Regions from separate parts of the Massilia sp. 2TAF26 genome, predicted to be linked through region 1. Evidence: predicted binding sites of a transcription regulator. Region 1 holds the regulator's gene; the other holds the start of a gene.
What was found. Region 1 encodes sigma-54, which starts transcription at its own class of promoters, with help from an activator protein. Its sites were predicted from a motif close to TGGCANGNAANCTGCTTT; they were not measured.
Positions count from the first base shown of each region.

Region 2: a site for sigma-54 is predicted at 7,633-7,650, ahead of AB4Z32_RS08975 (PEP-CTERM sorting domain-containing protein). Genes of this name have one in related genera too.

Region 1 is NZ_JBFRFV010000004.1:86,298-95,369, reverse strand. It holds gene AB4Z32_RS05610 (GntP family permease) at 1-85, opposite strand, end outside; gene AB4Z32_RS05605 (enoyl-CoA hydratase/isomerase family protein) at 232-1,317, opposite strand; gene hpf (ribosome hibernation-promoting factor, HPF/YfiA family) at 1,422-1,781, opposite strand; gene AB4Z32_RS05595 (RNA polymerase factor sigma-54) at 1,884-3,380, opposite strand; gene lptB (LPS export ABC transporter ATP-binding protein) at 3,383-4,159, opposite strand; gene lptA (lipopolysaccharide transport periplasmic protein LptA) at 4,159-4,719, opposite strand; gene lptA (lipopolysaccharide transport periplasmic protein LptA) at 4,720-5,301, opposite strand; gene lptC (LPS export ABC transporter periplasmic protein LptC) at 5,298-5,906, opposite strand; gene AB4Z32_RS05570 (KdsC family phosphatase) at 5,920-6,453, opposite strand; gene AB4Z32_RS05565 (KpsF/GutQ family sugar-phosphate isomerase) at 6,453-7,487, opposite strand; gene AB4Z32_RS05560 (monovalent cation:proton antiporter-2 (CPA2) family protein) at 7,576-9,072, shown strand, end outside.
Region 2 is NZ_JBFRFV010000006.1:220,514-229,585, forward strand. It holds gene AB4Z32_RS08935 (3-methyl-2-oxobutanoate dehydrogenase (2-methylpropanoyl-transferring) subunit alpha) at 1-539, shown strand, start outside; gene AB4Z32_RS08940 (alpha-ketoacid dehydrogenase subunit beta) at 580-1,584, shown strand; gene AB4Z32_RS08945 (dihydrolipoamide acetyltransferase family protein) at 1,587-2,942, shown strand; gene lpdA (dihydrolipoyl dehydrogenase) at 2,964-4,406, shown strand; gene AB4Z32_RS08955 (hypothetical protein) at 4,467-4,742, opposite strand; gene AB4Z32_RS08960 (hypothetical protein) at 4,764-5,117, opposite strand; gene kefF (glutathione-regulated potassium-efflux system oxidoreductase KefF) at 5,204-5,740, shown strand; gene kefC (glutathione-regulated potassium-efflux system protein KefC) at 5,745-7,553, shown strand; gene AB4Z32_RS08975 (PEP-CTERM sorting domain-containing protein) at 7,688-8,344, shown strand; gene AB4Z32_RS08980 (alpha/beta fold hydrolase) at 8,504-9,072, shown strand, end outside.

The sequences.
Region 1 (9,072 bases):
TCGGTGCGAACAGGATGACGCTATAGCCGCGGTAGGCGGCCACCATCAGGAAGGCCAGCGCGGCCAGGACGATCAGAAACGACAAATTGGACTCCTCTATTGTTGTGCTTGGCTATGCCATTATTTCATTGCCTGATGAAATCATCGCATAAATTCGTGCTTATGCTGCAACGCATTATCGGTCGGCGAAAAAAAACCCGGCGGATGCCGGGGCGGCGGAGCGGGCGCCGCTTATGGCAGGTGGCGCAACGGATGCGCATGCGCCGGCCACACCGGCTCGAAGAAGCGCGCCACCATCTCCGGCGTGACGGCATCCAGCGCGGGCGGGTTCCACTTCGGCGCATTGTCCTTGTCGATCACCAGCGCGCGCACGCCTTCCAGCACTTCGCCGTGTTCGAAGTTGCGGCGCACCAGCGAGCGCTCCATGCGCAGGCAGGCGGCCACGTCCATCGTGGCGCCGCGCACCAGCATCTCGCGCGTCACGCACATCATCAGCGGCGAGCGCTGGCGCATCGCGGCCAGGGCCTTCTGCGCGAATGGGGTGTCATCGCCCTCCAGCGAGACCATCACGGCCTGTACCGAGTCGGCGCCAAAGTGCCTGTCGACCAGCGCGCGTTGCGCTTCGAGTTCGCTGGCGCCGGCCTGCTGCGCGAACGGCGCGGCGAAGGCGCGGATCGCATCGGCCAGCTGCTTGCCCGGCGTCGCAGCGATCAGCGCATGCAGTGCCGGCAGTTCGGCGCCCGGCACGAACACGTCGGCCTGGCCGACGTAGAGCGCATCGGCGGCGCCGATGGTCAGCCCCGTCAGTCCCAGATGCATGCCGAGCGCGCCCGGCGCATGCGACAGGAAGTGGCTGCCGCCGACGTCCGGGAACAGGCCGATGTTCACCTCGGGCATGGCCATCTTCGTGCGTTCGGTCACGATGCGCAGGCCGGTCTCGGGCCCGCCCTGGGCGATACCCATGCCGCCGCCCATGACCACGCCGTCCATCAACGAGATATAGGGTTTCGGATAGAAGTGGATCAGGTGGTTCAGCGCGTATTCTTCGGTAAAGAAGTCTTCCAGCAGCGCACTGCCTCCAGTGGGCGTGGCGCGCCCGGCCTGGTGGAAGAAGCGGATGTCGCCGCCTGCGCACAGGGCTTTCTCGCTGCTGCTCTTGATAACGACGGCGTCGACGTTCGAATCGTCGCGCCAGGCCAGCAGGGTCTCCGTCAGTGCGCGCACCATCTCCAGCGACAGCGAGTTCAGGGCCTTGGGACGGTCGAGGGTAATGATGCCGGTGCCGCTGGCAACGCGGGTCTGCACGTATTCGCTCATGTTCTTTTATTTATTGAAATGGAAAACGGCATTGTAGCGCGGCCCGGAAAACGAAAAGGGCGCCAGATGCGCCCTTCCTTGCTTGTGCTGCGCCAGCGGAAGGATCACGCTGTAGCGGCAGCTTCTCCTCCATCGTTGGGTATGCGCTTGAGCGGTGTACTACTGTGATCCTGCAGCATCTGCTTGTACTTCTGCACCTGCCGGTCGAGCCGGTCCATCAGCATGTCGATCGCGGCGTACAAGTCGTGCGCGGCGCTGGCGACGTGAACGATCTTGCCGGCGAGGCGCAAGTTGATCTCGGCCTTCTGGCGCTTTTCTTTCTCGGTGAGATTGTCAATGCAGAGGATGACGTGGGAGTCGATCACTTGATCGAAATGGCGGGTGATGCGTTCGAGCTTGTTCTGTACGTATTCACGGATTGCCGGGGTTACATCGAGATGATGTCCGCTGATAGTGAGATTCATACACACTCCTTTGATGATGCGCTGCCTGTCGTACGCGCATACCACGCACCAGGGCAGCGTTGTTGCAAGAAGCTTGCTGCAAGAGCTTGCTGAAAGAGCTTGCTACAGAGATTTACGGAGGCTGACGGGAGGGATCTTCAGCGCCTCGCGGTATTTCGCTACCGTGCGGCGTGCGATAACCATTCCCTGTTCCCCTAGCATCTCCGCGATCTTGCTGTCGGATAAAGGGTTTTTGGGGTCTTCTGCTCCTGTGAGTTGTACGATGAGAGCCCGGATCGCGGTCGAGGAGGCTTCTCCTCCTGCCTCGGTCGCGACGTGACTCCCGAAAAAGTACTTCAACTCGAACATGCCGTGCGGCGTCAGCATGTATTTCTGAGTTGTGACACGAGAAATTGTGCTCTCGTGTAGACCTAGTGTATCAGCTATCTCACGTAAAACAAGGGGCCGCATGGCAACGGCGCCATGGGAGAAAAAGTTCCGCTGGCGCTCCACGATTGCTTGAGCTACCCGAAGGATAGTATCGAAGCGCTGGCGCATGTTTTTGATGAGCCATTTTGCTTCCTGCAACTGCGCCGCCAGCTGGGATTCCGATTTTCCCTGCTTCATCAAGGTGGCATACAGGCTGTTCACGCGCAGGCGCGGCATCACCTCGGGATTCAGCTGCACGCTCCAGCCGTCCTTCGCGCGGCGCACGATCACGTCCGGCACCACGAAGTCGGAAACGTCGGAAGCGAAGGCCGCGCCCGGATGCGGATTGCAATGGCGGATCACGGCCTGGGCTTCGCGCAGGTCTTCGTCGTCGCAGTCGAGGGCTTTCTTGAGCTTGTTGAATTCGCGCTGCGCGAACCAGGTCAGGTAGCGTTCGACGATGGTCAGCGCCATGCGCCGCGTGACCAGCGGCACGCCCGGCATGCGGCGGATCTGCAGCGCCAGGCATTCGGCGGCGCTGCGCGCGCCCACGCCGGGCGGGTCCATGCTTTGCACCAGCGCCAGCGCGGTGCGCAACTCCTCGAATTCCACTTCGAGTTCGGCCGGGAGGCGCGCATGCAGCTCGTCCAGGGTTTCTTCGAGGTAGCCGTTGTCGTCGAGGGTGTCGACGACGATCTCGACCAGCGCGCAATCGCGCGGCGACATGCAGGTCAGGCGTACCTGCTCCATCAAGTGTTCGCGCAGCGAGACCGGGCTGGCTTCCAGCTGCGGGCGGCCGTCCTCTTCCTCGCCGCCGCTGCCGCTGCCGGAACGGCCAGAATCGCCCCAGTCCATGTCGTGCTCGGCGCCGCCGGCATCGCCGTTGTCGCTGTCGCCGCCTTCGGCTTCGGCGCCACCGCCGCCATTGCCCTCCTCGCCCTGGCTGGACGAGGGCGGCGAGTCGGGCGTGGTGGAGGTCGACGCGCCGTTGTTGATCGCGCCGTCGGCCAGCAGGCGCACCGAGTGGTCGAGCGGATCGTCGAGGCGTTCGAGCAGCGGGTTGTCGCTGAGGACCTGTTCAATCTCCTGGTGCAGCTCGAGAGTGGACAGCTGCAGCAGCCGGATCGACTGCTGGAGTTGCGGTGTCAGCGCAAGGTGCTGTGAGGTCTTGAGTTGCAGCGTCTGTTTCATGACTACATCCGGAAATGTTCACCCAGGTAGACGCGGCGAACCGATTCATTGGCGATGATGTCGTCCGGGCGTCCCGACGCCAGCACCGCGCCCTGGTTGATGATGTAGGCACGGTCGCAGATGCCGAGCGTCTCGCGCACGTTGTGGTCGGTTATCAGGACGCCGATGCCGCGCTCCTTCAGGAAGCGCACGATGCGCTGGATCTCGATCACCGCGATCGGATCGACGCCGGCAAACGGCTCGTCCAGCAGCACGAAGCGCGGGTTGGTGGCGAGGGCGCGCGCAATCTCCACGCGGCGCCGTTCGCCGCCCGACAGCGACAGCGCCGGGTTCTCGCGCAGCTTCTCGATCTGCAGCTCGGCCAGCAGCTCGTTGAGGCGCTCCTCGATGCGGTTCTTGCCCAGCGGCTTGCCGTCCTCGCGCTGCAGTTCCAGCACGGCGCGGATGTTCTCCTCCACCGTCAGCTTGCGGAACACCGAGGCTTCCTGCGGCAGGTAGGACAGGCCCAGCATGGCGCGCCGGTGGATCGGCAGGCTGGTGATGTCGGTGCCGTTGATGACGATGGCGCCGGCGTCGGCCGGCACCAGGCCCACGATCATGTAGAACGAGGTCGTCTTGCCGGCGCCGTTCGGGCCGAGCAGGCCCACCACCTCGCCGCAGGCGACCTGCAGCGAAACGTCGCGCACCACCAGGCGCTTGCCGTAGCTTTTCTGCAGCCCCTTGGCCACCAGGGTGCTGCCGCCGCTCGCGATGGCGGCGGCGTCTGCGTGTACATCCATCATTGCTTTCCTGCTTCCGGTTGCCCGGCCGACGCAGTGCGGCGCGGATAAAAAGTAAAACTGGCGCGGGCCTTGCCGGGCCTGTCGACGCCGCTCGGGTCGTTCAGGTTCAGCAGGACTTCCTTGCGCGCATCGTAGGCGATGAATTCGCCGCCCATTTCACGCATCACGTTGCTGCCTTCCAGCTGCCTGATGGCGGCGTTCGAACTGAACTTGACGACCTCGGTGCGCTCGTCGTACTCGATGCGCTCGGCCTGGCCTTCGTCCCACTGCTCGGGGCCGCTGTCGCGCTTCTGGCGGAACGACGCCGGCTTGCCGGGCGCCGCGACCAGGACGATGGTCTTGTAACCGTCCGGCGCTTCCTTGATCTCGGCACGCTCGGCCTTCAGCAGCATGGTGCCGCGGGTGGCGGTCACGCCGCCGGTCAGGACCACGGTTTGCGTGACCTGGTCCAGGGTCCCGTTGCCCCCGACCACCTTCAGCGGCTTGAGCGCATCCGCCCGCTCCGCCTGCGCCAGCGGCGCCAGCAACAGCGCGGCAGCGGCAAGGACGGCCTTCATTTACTGCTTCCCTGCCGGCGCCGCCGGCGTGGTCGCGGGAGCCGCCGCCGGCGCGGTACGGCGCGGCGCGATGATGATGGTGCCGCGTCCGCCGCCCGGCTTGCTTTCGCCGCTGGTGTCGTTGAACACGTTGGCCTGCTCGGTGCGGTTGTCGTAGGAGATGAACGGGCCGTTCACCTCGCTGGTCATGCGCTTGCCCTCGAGCTGCTTGACGACCGCGTTCGAGAACAGCTTGACCAGCTCGGTGCGCTCGTCGTATTCGATGCGCTGGGCCTGGCCTTCGACCCACAGGTCGGGGCCGCCGTCACGCTTCTGGCGGAAGGTCGCGGGCTGGCCCGGCGCGGCGGTCAGGGTCACCGCCATATAGCCTTCCGGCGATTCCGTGAGCACGGCCTTGTCGGCCTTGATCGTCAGGGTGCCGCGGGTCAGCACGACGTTGCCGGTGAAGGTGCGGGTCTGGGTGACCTCGTCGATGTGCGCGTTGTTGAAATCGATCTTGGCCTGCTTGAGAGAATCCGCACGCTCCGCCGAGGCGGTCAGGCTTGCCAGCGACAGCGCGGCGACAGCGAGTATTTTTTTCATTGTTTTCCTTTCGGCGGGAAGATGAGTTCTCCGCGGCCGCCCAGCGTCACCTGCTGTGTGGCGTTGTTGGCGACCATGCCGACGCCGGTGACCGAGGCGGCGCCGAGCGTCATCTGGATCGGCTTGTCGGTCTTCGAGATTTCCTCGTCCGGCAGCACGGTCAGCGCCTCGGTGCGGATGCGCATCGGCTTCGAGGTGGCGTTGCCGGGACGCGAGATGTCGACATTGCCGATCAGGTCGATCTGGTTCTGGTCCTGGTTGACGTTGGCGGTGTTCGCCGTCATCGTCATGTGCGGCCGGTCGGTGCTCATGCTCTGCACGACCGGCTTGTCGATCACCGAGGTGTTGTTGGCCGGGCGGTGGGTCAGGCGCTCGCCCGAGATCACGTAGCGCGGCTGGCCGGCTTCCGACATCCGCACGAAGCTGAAGTTGTCGATGATGTAGTCCGGATCGTCGCCCACGTCGACGCGGTGCGCTTCGCCTTCGCCGCGCATCACCTGCACCAGCCAGAAGCTGCCGAAGGCGAAGAACACGGCCGCCAGCATCAATGCCAGCAGACGCCAGCGGTGCGCGGTGCGCTTGTTGACGTAGGTCGTGGTCGCCATGGCTTGCGAAGGATTATCCAAAGTACGGTGCCAATGCCTGTTCGTAGGTTCCCTGGGCGCGCATCACCATGTCGCAGACTTCGCGCACGGCGCCGCGTCCGCCCGCATTCTTCGTCACGTAGTGGGCGCGGTACTGCACTTCCGGATGGCCGCTCGGCACCGTGACGGCAAAGCCGACGCGGGTGAACAGCGGCAGGTCGATCACGTCGTCGCCGATGTAGCCGCACTGCTCGGCCGTCACGCCGGTCTTTTCCAGCAGCTCGGCAAAGGCCAGGCGCTTGTCGTGCTGGCCCTGGAACACGTGGGTGATCCCGAGGTCGGCGGCGCGCTTGACCACGATCGGCGAATTGCGCGCGCTGATGATGGCGGTCTGCACGCCGGTGCGGTTCAGCAGCTGGATGCCGAGGCCGTCCAGCACGAAGAAGGTCTTGGTGATCTCGCCGTTGGCGTCATAGGTCAGGCTGCCGTCGGTGAGGACACCGTCGACGTCGAAGATCATGACCTTCACGCGCGCGGCACGCTGCAGATGTTCCAGCTGGGTCACCATCAGATCACCTTGGCGCGGGTCAGGTCGTGGATGTGGAGGGCGCCGACCAGCATGCCGTCGGCGTCGGTCACCAGCATCTGGTTGATGCGGAATTCCTCCATCACGGCAACGGCGTCGACCGCCAGCTGCTCGGGATGGATGCGGCGCGGATTCGCGTGCATGACGTCCTGGATCGTCAGCCTGCTGAAGTCATGGGTCTTCTCGAACAGGCGGCGCAGGTCGCCGTCGGTGAACACGCCGACCGGGCGGCCGGCGTCGTCGACGATGGCGGTCATGCCCATGCCCTTCTGCGAGATTTCCAGCAGGGCCTCGGTCAGCGGAGCATTCGGCTTCACTTTCGGCACCGCGTCGCCGCTGCGCATCACGTCGCGCACGTGGGTCAGCAGCTTGCGGCCGAGGGCGCCGCCCGGGTGCGACAGGGCGAAGTCTTCCGACTTGAAGCCGCGCAGCTCCAGCAGCGCGACGGCAAGGGCATCGCCCAGCGCCAGGGTGACGGTGGTGGACGCGGTCGGCGCCAGGTTCAGCGGGCAGGCTTCCTTGTCGACCGAGACGTCGAGGTGGACGTCGGCAACCTGGGCCAGGCGCGAGCCCGGCTTGCCGGTCATGGCGATCACGGGCACGCGCATGCGCTTGACGGCCGGAATCACGACCGCCAGCTCGGCGCTTTCGCCGGAATACGAGATCGCGACCAGCACGTCCTGCGGCGTGACCATGCCGAGGTCGCCGTGGGCGGCTTCGGCCGGGTGCAGGAACAGGGCCGGGGTGCCGGTCGAGGCCAGGGTCGCGGCGATCTTGCGGCCAATGTGACCCGACTTGCCGATGCCCGAGACGACCACGCGGCCCTTGCAGGCCAGCATCAGGGCCACAGCTTGCGCAACGGCAGGCTTCAGGCTGTCGTCCTGGCCGAGACGCGCGCTCAGCTTGCGGATCGCTTCGCCTTCGATGTCCAGGGTCTCGCGCGCCAGCTCCAGAGCGCGCTTTGCCTGGGCCTCGTCAAAACTTGTCAACATTATTTTTTCATCGGTTACACTCATGGTGGAAGTATATCCGAATTGCGAAAGCAAAAAACTTGCCAGACGTAACAGAGCGCACATATTTACGGGATCGTGACCACACCCCAGCATGACATCAGGCCTTGAATTAACTCTTCTGCTGCTGGGCAGCGCCGTTCTTGGCGTGGTTGCGTTCCGGATGCTCCACCTCCCCCCGATGCTGGGTTACCTGGCCGTCGGCGTCCTGATCGGCCCCCACGCCCTGCAACTGGCCGACAACGGTCCCAGCACCCATGCCCTGGCCGAATTCGGCGTGGTGTTCCTGATGTTCTCGATCGGCCTCGAATTCTCGCTGGCCCAGCTCAAGGCGATGCGGCGCATCGTGTTCGGGCTCGGGCTGGCCCAGGTCTCGCTGACCATCCTGATCACGGTGCTGGCCTCGCTGCTGGCCCCGCGCCTGCCGGCGCCGTTCAACACCGGCTGGCAGGCCGCGCTGGCGCTCGGCGGCGCGCTGGCGATGTCCTCCACCGCGATCGTCTCCAAGCTGCTGACCGAACGCCTCGAGCTCGAGAGCGAGCATGGGCGGCGCATCATCGGGATCCTGCTGTTCCAGGATCTGGCCGTGGTGCCGCTGCTGATCCTGATTCCCTCGCTGGCGCGGCCGGCCGAGGAACTGGCGATGAACCTGGCCTGGGCCGCGCTGAAGGCCGCCGCCGTGCTGGCCCTGCTGCTGTTCTTCGGCCAGAAGCTGATGCGCAAATGGTTCACCATCGTCGCCAAGCGCCGCTCGCAGGAACTGTTCATGCTGAACCTGCTGCTGGTGACGCTGGGCGCGGCCTGGATCACCGAGCGCGCCGGCCTCTCCCTGGCCCTCGGGGCTTTCGTGGCCGGCATGCTGATCTCCGAGACCCAGTATAAGCACCAGGTGGAAGAGGACATCAAGCCCTTCCGCGACGTGCTGCTCGGCCTGTTCTTCATCAGCATCGGCATGCTGCTCAACCTCGAGCTGGTGCTGGCCAACTGGTGGCTGGTGCTGGCCATGCTGGCGATTCCGGTGCTGCTCAAGTTCGCCCTGATCGGGGCGCTGGCCAAGGCCTTCGGCTCCTCCGACGGGGTGGCGATGCGCACCGGCCTGGCCCTGGCCCAGGCCGGCGAATTCGGCTTCGTGCTGCTGAACCTGGCCTCCGGCTCGAAGCTGATCGATCCCTTCCTGATCCAGCTGGTGCTGGCGGCGATGGTGCTGTCGATGCTGCTGGCCCCCTTCATGATCGCCAACAGCGACAAGATCGTGATGAAGATGGCGTCCAACGAATGGATGCTGCAGTCGCTGCAGCTGACCCAGATCGCCAGCCGCACGATGGCGGCGCAGAAGCACGTGATCATCGCCGGTTTCGGCCGCAGCGGGCAGAGCCTGGCTACTCTCTTGTCGGAGGAAAAGCTGCCCTGGTATGCGCTCGACCTCGATCCCGAGCGGGTCCAGGAAGCGCGCGCGGCCGGCGCCAACGTCTCCTACGGCGACTGCTCGCGGCGCGAATCGCTGATCGCGGCCGGCATCAACCGCGCCAGCGCGCTGGTGATCACCTTCGCCGATACGCGCCTGGCGCTCAAGGTGCTGCACCTGGTGCAC
Region 2 (9,072 bases), on a different contig from region 1:
GCGCCCCGGTGATCCTGAACGTGGTCAATAACCAGTGGGCCATCTCGACTTTCCAGGCCATCGCCGGCGGCGAGAGCGTCACCTTCGCTTCCCGCGGCGTCGGCGCCGGCATCGCCTCGCTGCGCGTCGACGGCAACGACTTCCTGGCCGTGTACGCGGCCTCCTGCTGGGCCGCCGAACGCGCCAGGAGCAACCTGGGGCCGACCCTGATCGAATGGGTCACCTACCGCGCCGGCCCGCACTCGACCTCCGACGACCCCTCGCGCTACCGTCCGGCCGACGAATGGACCTATTTCCCGCTGGGCGACCCGATCGGCCGCCTGCGGCGCCACCTGGTCAAGAAGGGCTGGTGGTCGGACGCCCAGCACGAGGCCTTGCAGGCCGAGCTGGAAGCCGAAGTCCTGGCCGCGCAGAAGGAAGCCGAGCAATCCGGCACGCTGATCGATGGCCGCGTGCCGAGCGCCGCATCGATGTTCGAGGACGTCTACAAGGACATGCCCGAACACCTGCGCCGCCAACGCCAACAACTGGGGGTGTGAAGTGATGCGAGATATCGAGAAGGATGTAGTAGTAACCCCGATGACGATGATCCAGGCCCTGCGTTCGGCCATGGACGTGATGATGGAACGCGACGAGAACGTGGTCGTCTACGGCCAGGACGTCGGCTATTTCGGCGGCGTGTTCCGCGTCACCGACGGCCTGCAGGCCAAGTACGGCAAGCACCGCGCCTTCGACGCCCCGATCTCCGAAGGCGGCATCGTCGGCACCGCGGTCGGCATGGCCGCCTACGGCCTGCGTCCGGTGGTCGAGATCCAGTTCGCCGACTACTTCTATCCGGCGACCGACCAGATCGTCTCGGAAGCGGCGCGCCTGCGCTACCGCTCGGCCGGCGACTTCACCTCGCCGCTGACCATCCGCATGCCCTGCGGCGGCGGCATCTATGGCGGCCAGACCCACAGCCAGAGCCCGGAAGCCTTCTTCACCCACGTCTGCGGCCTGCGCACCGTGATGCCGTCCAACCCCTACGATGCGAAAGGCCTTCTGATCGCCTCGATCGAGAACGACGACCCGGTGATCTTCCTGGAACCCAAGCGCCTGTACAACGGCCCCTTCGACGGCCACCACGACCGTCCGGTCACTTCCTGGGCAAAACACCCGCTGGGCAAGGTCCCCGAAGGCTACTACAAGGTCCCGCTGGACAAGGCGGCGATCTTCCGTCCCGGCGCCGACCTCACCGTGCTGACCTACGGCACCATGGTCTGGGTCTCGGAGGCCGCCGCCAACGAGACCGGCATCGATGCCGAGATCATCGACCTGCGCACCCTGTGGCCGCTCGACCTCGACACCATCGTCGAATCGGTCAGGAAGACCGGCCGCTGCGTCGTGGTCCACGAGGCCACCAGGACCAGCGGCTTCGGCGCCGAACTCGCCGCCCTGGTGCAGGAGCACTGCTTCTACCACCTGGAAGCGCCGATCGAGCGCGTGACCGGCTGGGATACCCCTTATCCGCATGCGCAGGAGTGGGCGTACTTCCCCGGACCGGACCGCGTCGGCGCGGCATTCAAACGAGCGATGGAGGCATAAAGGTGGGTATTCACGTCATCAAAATGCCCGACGTGGGCGAGGGTATTGCGGAATGCGAAGTGGTGGCCTGGCGCGTGCAGCCCGGCGACACCGTTACCGAAGACCAGATCCTGGCCGACGTCATGACCGACAAGGCCACGGTCGAGATCCCGTCGCCGGTGCATGGCACCGTCATGGCGCTGGGCGGCAAGGTCGGCGAATCGCTGGCCGTGGGCGCCGAACTGGTGCGCCTCGAAATCGAGGGGGCCGGCAATTTCAAGGGTGAGGCAGCGAAGCCGGCGGCTGCCGCTGCCCCGGCCGCCGCCCAGGTTGCGGACGAGCCGGCCGATCTGCCGCACGGCTTCGTGCCGGAGCCGCAGCGCATCGTGGCCGGCGCGGCGAGCGTGCCGGTCCCTGCCCCGGCGGCGAAATCCGCGGGCTCCGGCGACCGCGCCGGCAATGGCGCCGCCTCGCGCGCGACTTTCCGTGATGCGAACGAAAAACCCCTGGCCGCGCCCGCCGTGCGCAAGCGCGCCTGGGACATGGGCATCGAGCTGCAGTACGTGGGCGGCAGCGGTCCGGCCGGCCGCATCACGCATGCCGACCTCGACAACTTCGTCGCCGGCCGGAAGCAGGGCCATGCCGTGCACGGCAGCGCCGACAGCCGCTACGCCGAGCTGCATGGCGAGGAGGCGGTGCCGCTGATCGGCCTGCGCCGCAAGATCGCCGAAAAGATGCAGCTGTCCAAGCGCCAGATCCCGCACTTCACCTATGTCGAGGAAGTCGACGTCACCGAACTCGAAGCCCTGCGCACCCAGCTGAACGCGCGCTACGGCGAGGAACGCGGCAAGCTGACCCTGCTGCCGCTGCTGATGCGCGCCGTGGTGCTGGCAATCCGCAAGTTCCCCGAGGTCAACGCCCGCTTCGACGACCAGGCCGGCATCGTCACCCGCTACCAGCCGGTCCACCTCGGCATGGCCACCCAGACCGACGCCGGCCTGATGGTGCCGGTGATCCGCAACGCCGAAGCCCGCGACCCGTGGAACAGCGCCCGCGAGATCCTGCGCCTGGCGGAAGCCGCGCGCACCGGCAAGGCGGCGCGCGACGAGCTGTCCGGCTCGACCATCACCATCACCAGCCTGGGTCCACTGGGCGGCATCGTCAGCACGCCGGTGATCAACCATCCGGAAGTGGCGATCGTCGGCGTCAACCGCATCCTCGACCGTCCGGTCGTGAAGAACGGCGGCCTGGTGGCGCGCAAGCTGATGAACCTGTCGTCGTCCTTCGACCACCGGGTCATCGACGGCATGGTGGCGGCCGAGTTCATCCAGGCCGTGCGCGCTTACCTGGAAGCGCCGGCAACGCTGTTCGTGGAATAAGGGACAGAGGACATCAACAAGATGACGATGGAAACGACGACTTTACTCATCATCGGCGGCGGCCCCGGCGGCTACGTGGCCGCCATCCGCGCCGGGCAGCTGGGCATCAAGACCGTGCTGGTCGAGGGCGGCCAGCTGGGCGGCACCTGCCTGAACGTGGGTTGCATCCCGTCCAAGGCCCTGATCCATGCGGCCGAGGAATTTCATAAGGCGACGCATTACGCCGGCGAAGGCGGCGCTGAAAGCGCGCTGGGCATCCGCACGGCCGCGCCCAGCATCGACATCACCCGCACGGTGGCCTGGAAGGAAGGCATCGTCAAGCGCCTGACCGGTGGCGTCGGCGCCCTGCTCAAGAAGAACGGCGTGCAGGTGGTGCGCGGCTGGGCCCGGATCCTGGACGGCAAGACGGTCGAAGTGACGGGTGCCGAAGGCGGCGGCACCGGCGCCGCCAACGATGCCGGCGGACAGACCACCCGCATCCGCTGCGAGCACCTGCTGCTGGCGACCGGTTCGGAAGCGGTCGAGCTGCCCTTCCTGCCCTTCGGCGGCAACGTGGTGTCCGCCACCGAGGCGCTGTCGCCCGAGACCCTGCCCGGCCACCTGGTGGTCGTCGGCGCCGGCTATATCGGCCTGGAACTGGGCACCGCCTACCGCAAGCTGGGCGCGCGCGTGACCGTGGTCGAAGCGGCCGGCCGTGTGCTGCCGGCCTACGACGACGAACTGGCGCGGCCGGTGGCGGCGCGTTTGAGGGCACTCGGCGTCGACCTGCACCTGGAATCGAGCGTACTGGGCCTCAGCGAGGACGGCAAGTCGGTGCGCATGAAGAACGGCGGCGGCGAAGAAGTGGCGATCGACGCCGACCGCGTGCTGGTGGCCGTCGGCCGCCGCCCGCGCACCTCCGGCTTCGGCCTGGAAAGCCTGATGCTCGACATGAACGGCCGCGCGGTCCGCATCGACAACCAGTGCCGCACCTCGATGCGCAACGTCTGGGCCATCGGCGACCTGACCGGCGAACCGATGCTGGCCCACCGCGCGATGGCGCAGGGCGAAATGGTGGCCGAGATCATCGCCGGCAAGCGCCGCCATTTCATGCCGGCGGCGATTCCCGCCGTGTGCTTCACCGATCCGGAAGTGGTGGTGGTCGGCCTGACCCCGCAGGATGCGGCCAAGCAGGGACTGGACTGCATCAGTGCAAGCTTCCCCTACGCCGCCAACGGCCGCGCCATGACCATCGAAGGCACGGAGGGCTTCGTGCGCGTGGTCGCGCGCAAGGACAACCACCTGATCGTCGGCTGGCAGGCCGTCGGCAGCGCGGTGGCCGAGCTCAGCACGGCCTTCGTGCAGTCGATCGAGCTGGGGGCGCAGCTGGAAGACATCGGCGGCACCATCCATGCGCATCCGACTTTGGGTGAGGCGGTGCAGGAAGCGGCGCTGCGGGCTTTGGGGCACGCGCTGCATATTTGAGCTGCCGTCGTTCCCGTGAAAGCGGGAACGACGGTTTTTGTTTCGCGAGTACGACCTTGGCTATTTGCGGCTACCTTGCCCACCCGGCCGCATCTCCTCCTCCGACTGCCGGCTACCGGCATTCCCCGTACTCAGACTACCGATCCCACCCAGGCCGGTCTGCAACTCGCCCGCCTCCTCGGACGGAACCCCGGTATCCGATCCGACCACATCGTCCAGCCGCGAATCCGACTGCTTGTTGCCGACGTCGCTGTGACCCCAATCGTTGTGCTGGTTGCCGGCGCCGCCGATGTCGGCGCCGCCCTTCGGTTTCTGCGGTTCGTTCTGCACGCTCATGAAAGCCTCCTGTGCCCAGCTTTACCGCTGGCCGTCCTTGTTCGACTGCCGGTTCCCCGGGTTGCCGCCGATCTTGTTGCCCACGCCTTCCAGGCCGGTTTCGACGGCGCCCGGTTCGCTCGGGCGGTAACCCTGGCGGCGTTCCTCGTCGGTGCCGGTGGCGAGGAGGTCGTCCGTGCGCGCATCCGACTGCGCGCTGCCGGTGTCGACGGCACCCGACATGCAGCCGATGTCGCCGGTCCCGCCGGTGCCCATGGTGCCCGCCGAGCTGGTGCCGTCCTTCGTGACCTGATCGTAGTTGCGGCCTTTCGCATCCTTGCCTTCGCTTTGCATCGACATGCCGATCTCCTTGACGGTGAGGTTTCCGGTCATCATAGTCGCACGCCTCGGCACGGCGAATAGGCCCGCGCCCGGCCGAATTGTAGGACATGTCGGGCGGGCCATTGTGGAATAATCAAGTTATGAACGAACAACACATCCTTGTCCTGTATGCCCACCCTGCCCCGCACCGTTCGCCGGTCAACCGGCGCCTGGCGGATGCCGCCCGGGCCACACAAGGGGTCATCGTGGAAGACCTCTACAATACCTACCCCGATTTCGACATCGACGCCGAGCGCGAGCGCGCCCTGGTCCGCGACGCCAGCGTGCTGGTCTTCCTGCACCCGATCCGCTGGTACGGCATGCCTTCGCTGCTCAAGGAATGGATGGACGTCGTGATGGTGCCGGGCTGGGCCTACGGCAAGCCGGACTCCGTCCTGCGCGGCAAAGGCTACTGGCTGGTCGCGACCACCGGCAGCGGCCTTGACGCCTACCAGCCCGGCGGGCTGCACGGACGCCCTTTCGCCGATTTCCTCGCGCCCTTCGAGCAGACCGCCGCCCTGTGCGGGATGAACTGGATCGAACCGCTGCTGATGCACGGCGCGGCAAAGGCCGGCGAAGCGGCGGTCGAAGCCCACGTGGCCGAATTCACACGCCGCCTGCGCGGCTACGCGGGGTGAGCGGATGGAACACAGCCTGCTGACGAATGCTCTGGTCTATCTCGCCGCCGCCGTGGTCGCGGTGCCGCTGTCGAAACGCCTGGGGATGGGCACCGTGCTCGGCTACCTGGCCGCCGGCATCCTGATCGGCCCCTACGGCCTGAAACTGATTGCCAACGTCGAGGACGCCCTGCATTTCGCCGAGTTCGGCGTGGTGCTGCTGCTGTTCCTGATCGGCCTGGAACTCGAGCCGGACCGCCTGTGGGCGCTGCGCCGGCCCATCTTCGGCTGGGGCGGCGCGCAGGTGGTCGTGGTTGCCGCTGCCCTGTTCGGCGCCGCGCTGCTGGCCGGCGTCAACTGGAAGCTGGCCCTGATCGGCGGGCTCGGCCTGTCGCTGTCGTCGACCGCCATCGCCCTCGCCTCGCTGGAGGAACGCAACCTGATGCCGACCCCGGCGGGCCAGGCCGGCTTCGCGATCCTGCTGTTCCAGGACATCGCCGCGATCCCGATGATCGCCATCGTGCCGCTGCTCGGCATTCCCGACGAAGCCGGTTCGAGCGGCAACTTCTGGCTGGCCACCTTCAAGGTCGTCGGCGTGCTGGCCGGGATCATCGTCGGCGGCCGCTACCTGGTGCGTCCGCTGCTGCAGGTCATCGCCCGCACCGATACCCGCGAGATCTTCACCGCCTTCGCCCTGCTGCTGGTGATCGCGATCGCCCTGCTGATGCAGTGGATCGACATGTCGATGGCGCTCGGCTCCTTCATGGCCGGCGTGCTGCTGGCCGATTCCGAGTACCGCCACGCGCTGGAGACCGACCTCGAACCCTTCAAGGGCCTGCTGCTCGGCCTGTTCTTCATCGCGGTCGGCATGTCGGTCGATTTCGCCGTCTTCCTCGCCCATCCCGGGCTGATCCTGGGACTGGTGGCCGGCTTCCTGCTGATCAAGACCGCCGTGCTCTACATTCTGTCGCGGGTATTCGGCATGGCCCGCGGCCAGCACCTGCAGTTCGCCCTGCTGCTGTCCCAGGGCGGCGAATTCGCCTTCGTCGTGTTCGGCGCGGCCGCCACCGCACGCGTGTTCAGCGAAGATACCGCCTCGATGCTGGTGGTCGTGGTCGCACTGTCGATGGTGGTCACGCCGCTGGTGCTGATGGCCTACGACAAGCTGTCGGCCCGCCGCGAAGCCGCCGGCGCCAAGCCCGAAGCCGACGCCATCGAACCGAACGAGGACCATGTGATCGTTGCCGGCTTCGGCCGCTTCGGCCAGATCGTCGGTCGCTTCCTGAACGCGAACGGGGTCAAGCTGACGGTGCTGGACCACGACCCCGACCAGATCGAGGTGCTGCGCCGCTTCGGCTTCAAGGTCTTCTACGGCGACGCCACCCGCGCCGACCTGCTGCGCGCCGCCGGCGCCGCGCGCGCCCGAGCGCTGGTGGTGGCGATCGACGACATCGAAGACAGCCTCGACCTGGTCGAGACCGTGCGCCGCGAGTGGCCGGAACTGCAGATCTTCGCCCGCGCCCGCAACGTCACCCACTGGTACCAGCTGATGGACCGCGGCGTCACCATGATCGAAAGGGAGACCTTCGAATCGGCCCTGCAGCTGGGCCGCACCGTGCTCACGGCCGGTCTCGGCCATAACGCCTATCGCATCCGCCAGGCCGCGCTGAAGTTCCGGAAGCTCAATATCGCCAACGTGCAGGCGGTCTATCCCTACTATAAGGACCGCGAACAGTATGTGTCGATGGCCAAACGGGCGCGCGAAGAGCTGGAAGAGATGATTGCGCGCGATCGCCAAGCGCAGGAAGGCGAAACCCGGCATGACTGGGACTAGCCCGATGAATGTCGGATTTATTTACACAAATACATTCCATGTTCCGCTAAACAATTGATTTTTATAAGCAATTGTTTTATGGCACGGTATTTGCTAAGAGTCAATGGCGAGTCCACCATAAAAAAGGGAATGTTATGAAACCAAGCTACCTGAAAGCCTCCATGCTTCTTTGTGCCGTCCTCGGCGCTTTTGCCGCAGACGCGACTGCCTCGGTCATCGACAACACGTCGATCGTCTCCAGCATTTCTCCGTTTGGCTATCCCGACACAGCCACATACGGCCAGACCTTCACGGTCGGTGCCGATAATGTGTTGAACAGCTTCTCGATGTACCTGTACGGCAATAACCAGTCACTCGATTTCCGCGGCTATGTGGCCGGCTGGGACGGCAGCAAGGCCACCAGCATTCTCTACACGAGCCCAACACGCTCGGTGACCCCTGGCCAGGGGCTGATGGAATTCTCCTTCGACACCGGCTCCCTGAGCCTGACGGCGGGCCAGAAATATGTGATGTTCCTCTCGGTCTCCGACCTCGGCACCCAGGAATACAGTACCTACAACATGCCTGCGACGAACAACAGCTATGCCGGTGGCGATTTCGTCTATTTCAATAACGGCTTGGACTTCGGAGCGCTGACGACCCAGGCCTGGGAGTGCCGCGAGTGCGGCTTCGGCGACGTCGCATTCAAGGCAGCGTTTTCGCCGTCGACCGGCGATGTCCCGGAGCCGGCGTCGCTGGCCTTGCTGGGATTGGGCTTCGCCGGCATGGCTGCCCTGCGCCGCAAAGCGTAATCATTGCGATCGCCGACCGGAAGCCCGCCACGTGCGGGCTTCCTTGTTCAGGACACTATCATATCTTTCAGGCAGCTTTTTCCGGCGCCCCACGTTAGCATCCTGTCCACCTGCCCCGCAGCGCATGCGGCGGCTTCCGATCACGAACCAGGAGACAAGATGCAGCTCACTATGCTTTCCCGCCGTTTCACCCTCAAGACCGCCACAGCGGTGGCAGCCCTCGCCCTCCTCGGCGCATCCGCTGGCGCCTGGGCCGCGCCCTTCGAATCGACCCGCATCACGGTCCGCACCGAAGGCGCCGGACCGGACGTGATCCTGATTCCCGGCCTGAACTCCTCGCCGCGCGTCTGGGCCGAAATGATCAAGGCCGTGCCCGGCTACCGCTACCACCTGGTGCAAGTCTCGGGCTTCGCCGGCCAGCCGAAAGGCGGCAACGCCGACGGTCCGGTCGCCGCGCCGGTGGCCGAAGACATCGACCGCTACATCAGGGAAGCCGGCCTGAAGCAGCCGGCCGTGATCGGCCACTCGATGGGCGGCACGATCGGCATGATGCTGGCCGCGCGCCATCCGGCCGACCTGTCGCGCCTGATGGTGGTCGACATGGTGCCCTTCCTGGGCATGTTCTTCGGCGGCCCCGGCGCCACCGTCGCCAGCGTCGAGCCGATTGCTGACCGCATCGCCACCGGTATCCGGACGGCCGCGCCCGAGGAGCGCAGCAAGCGCGCCGT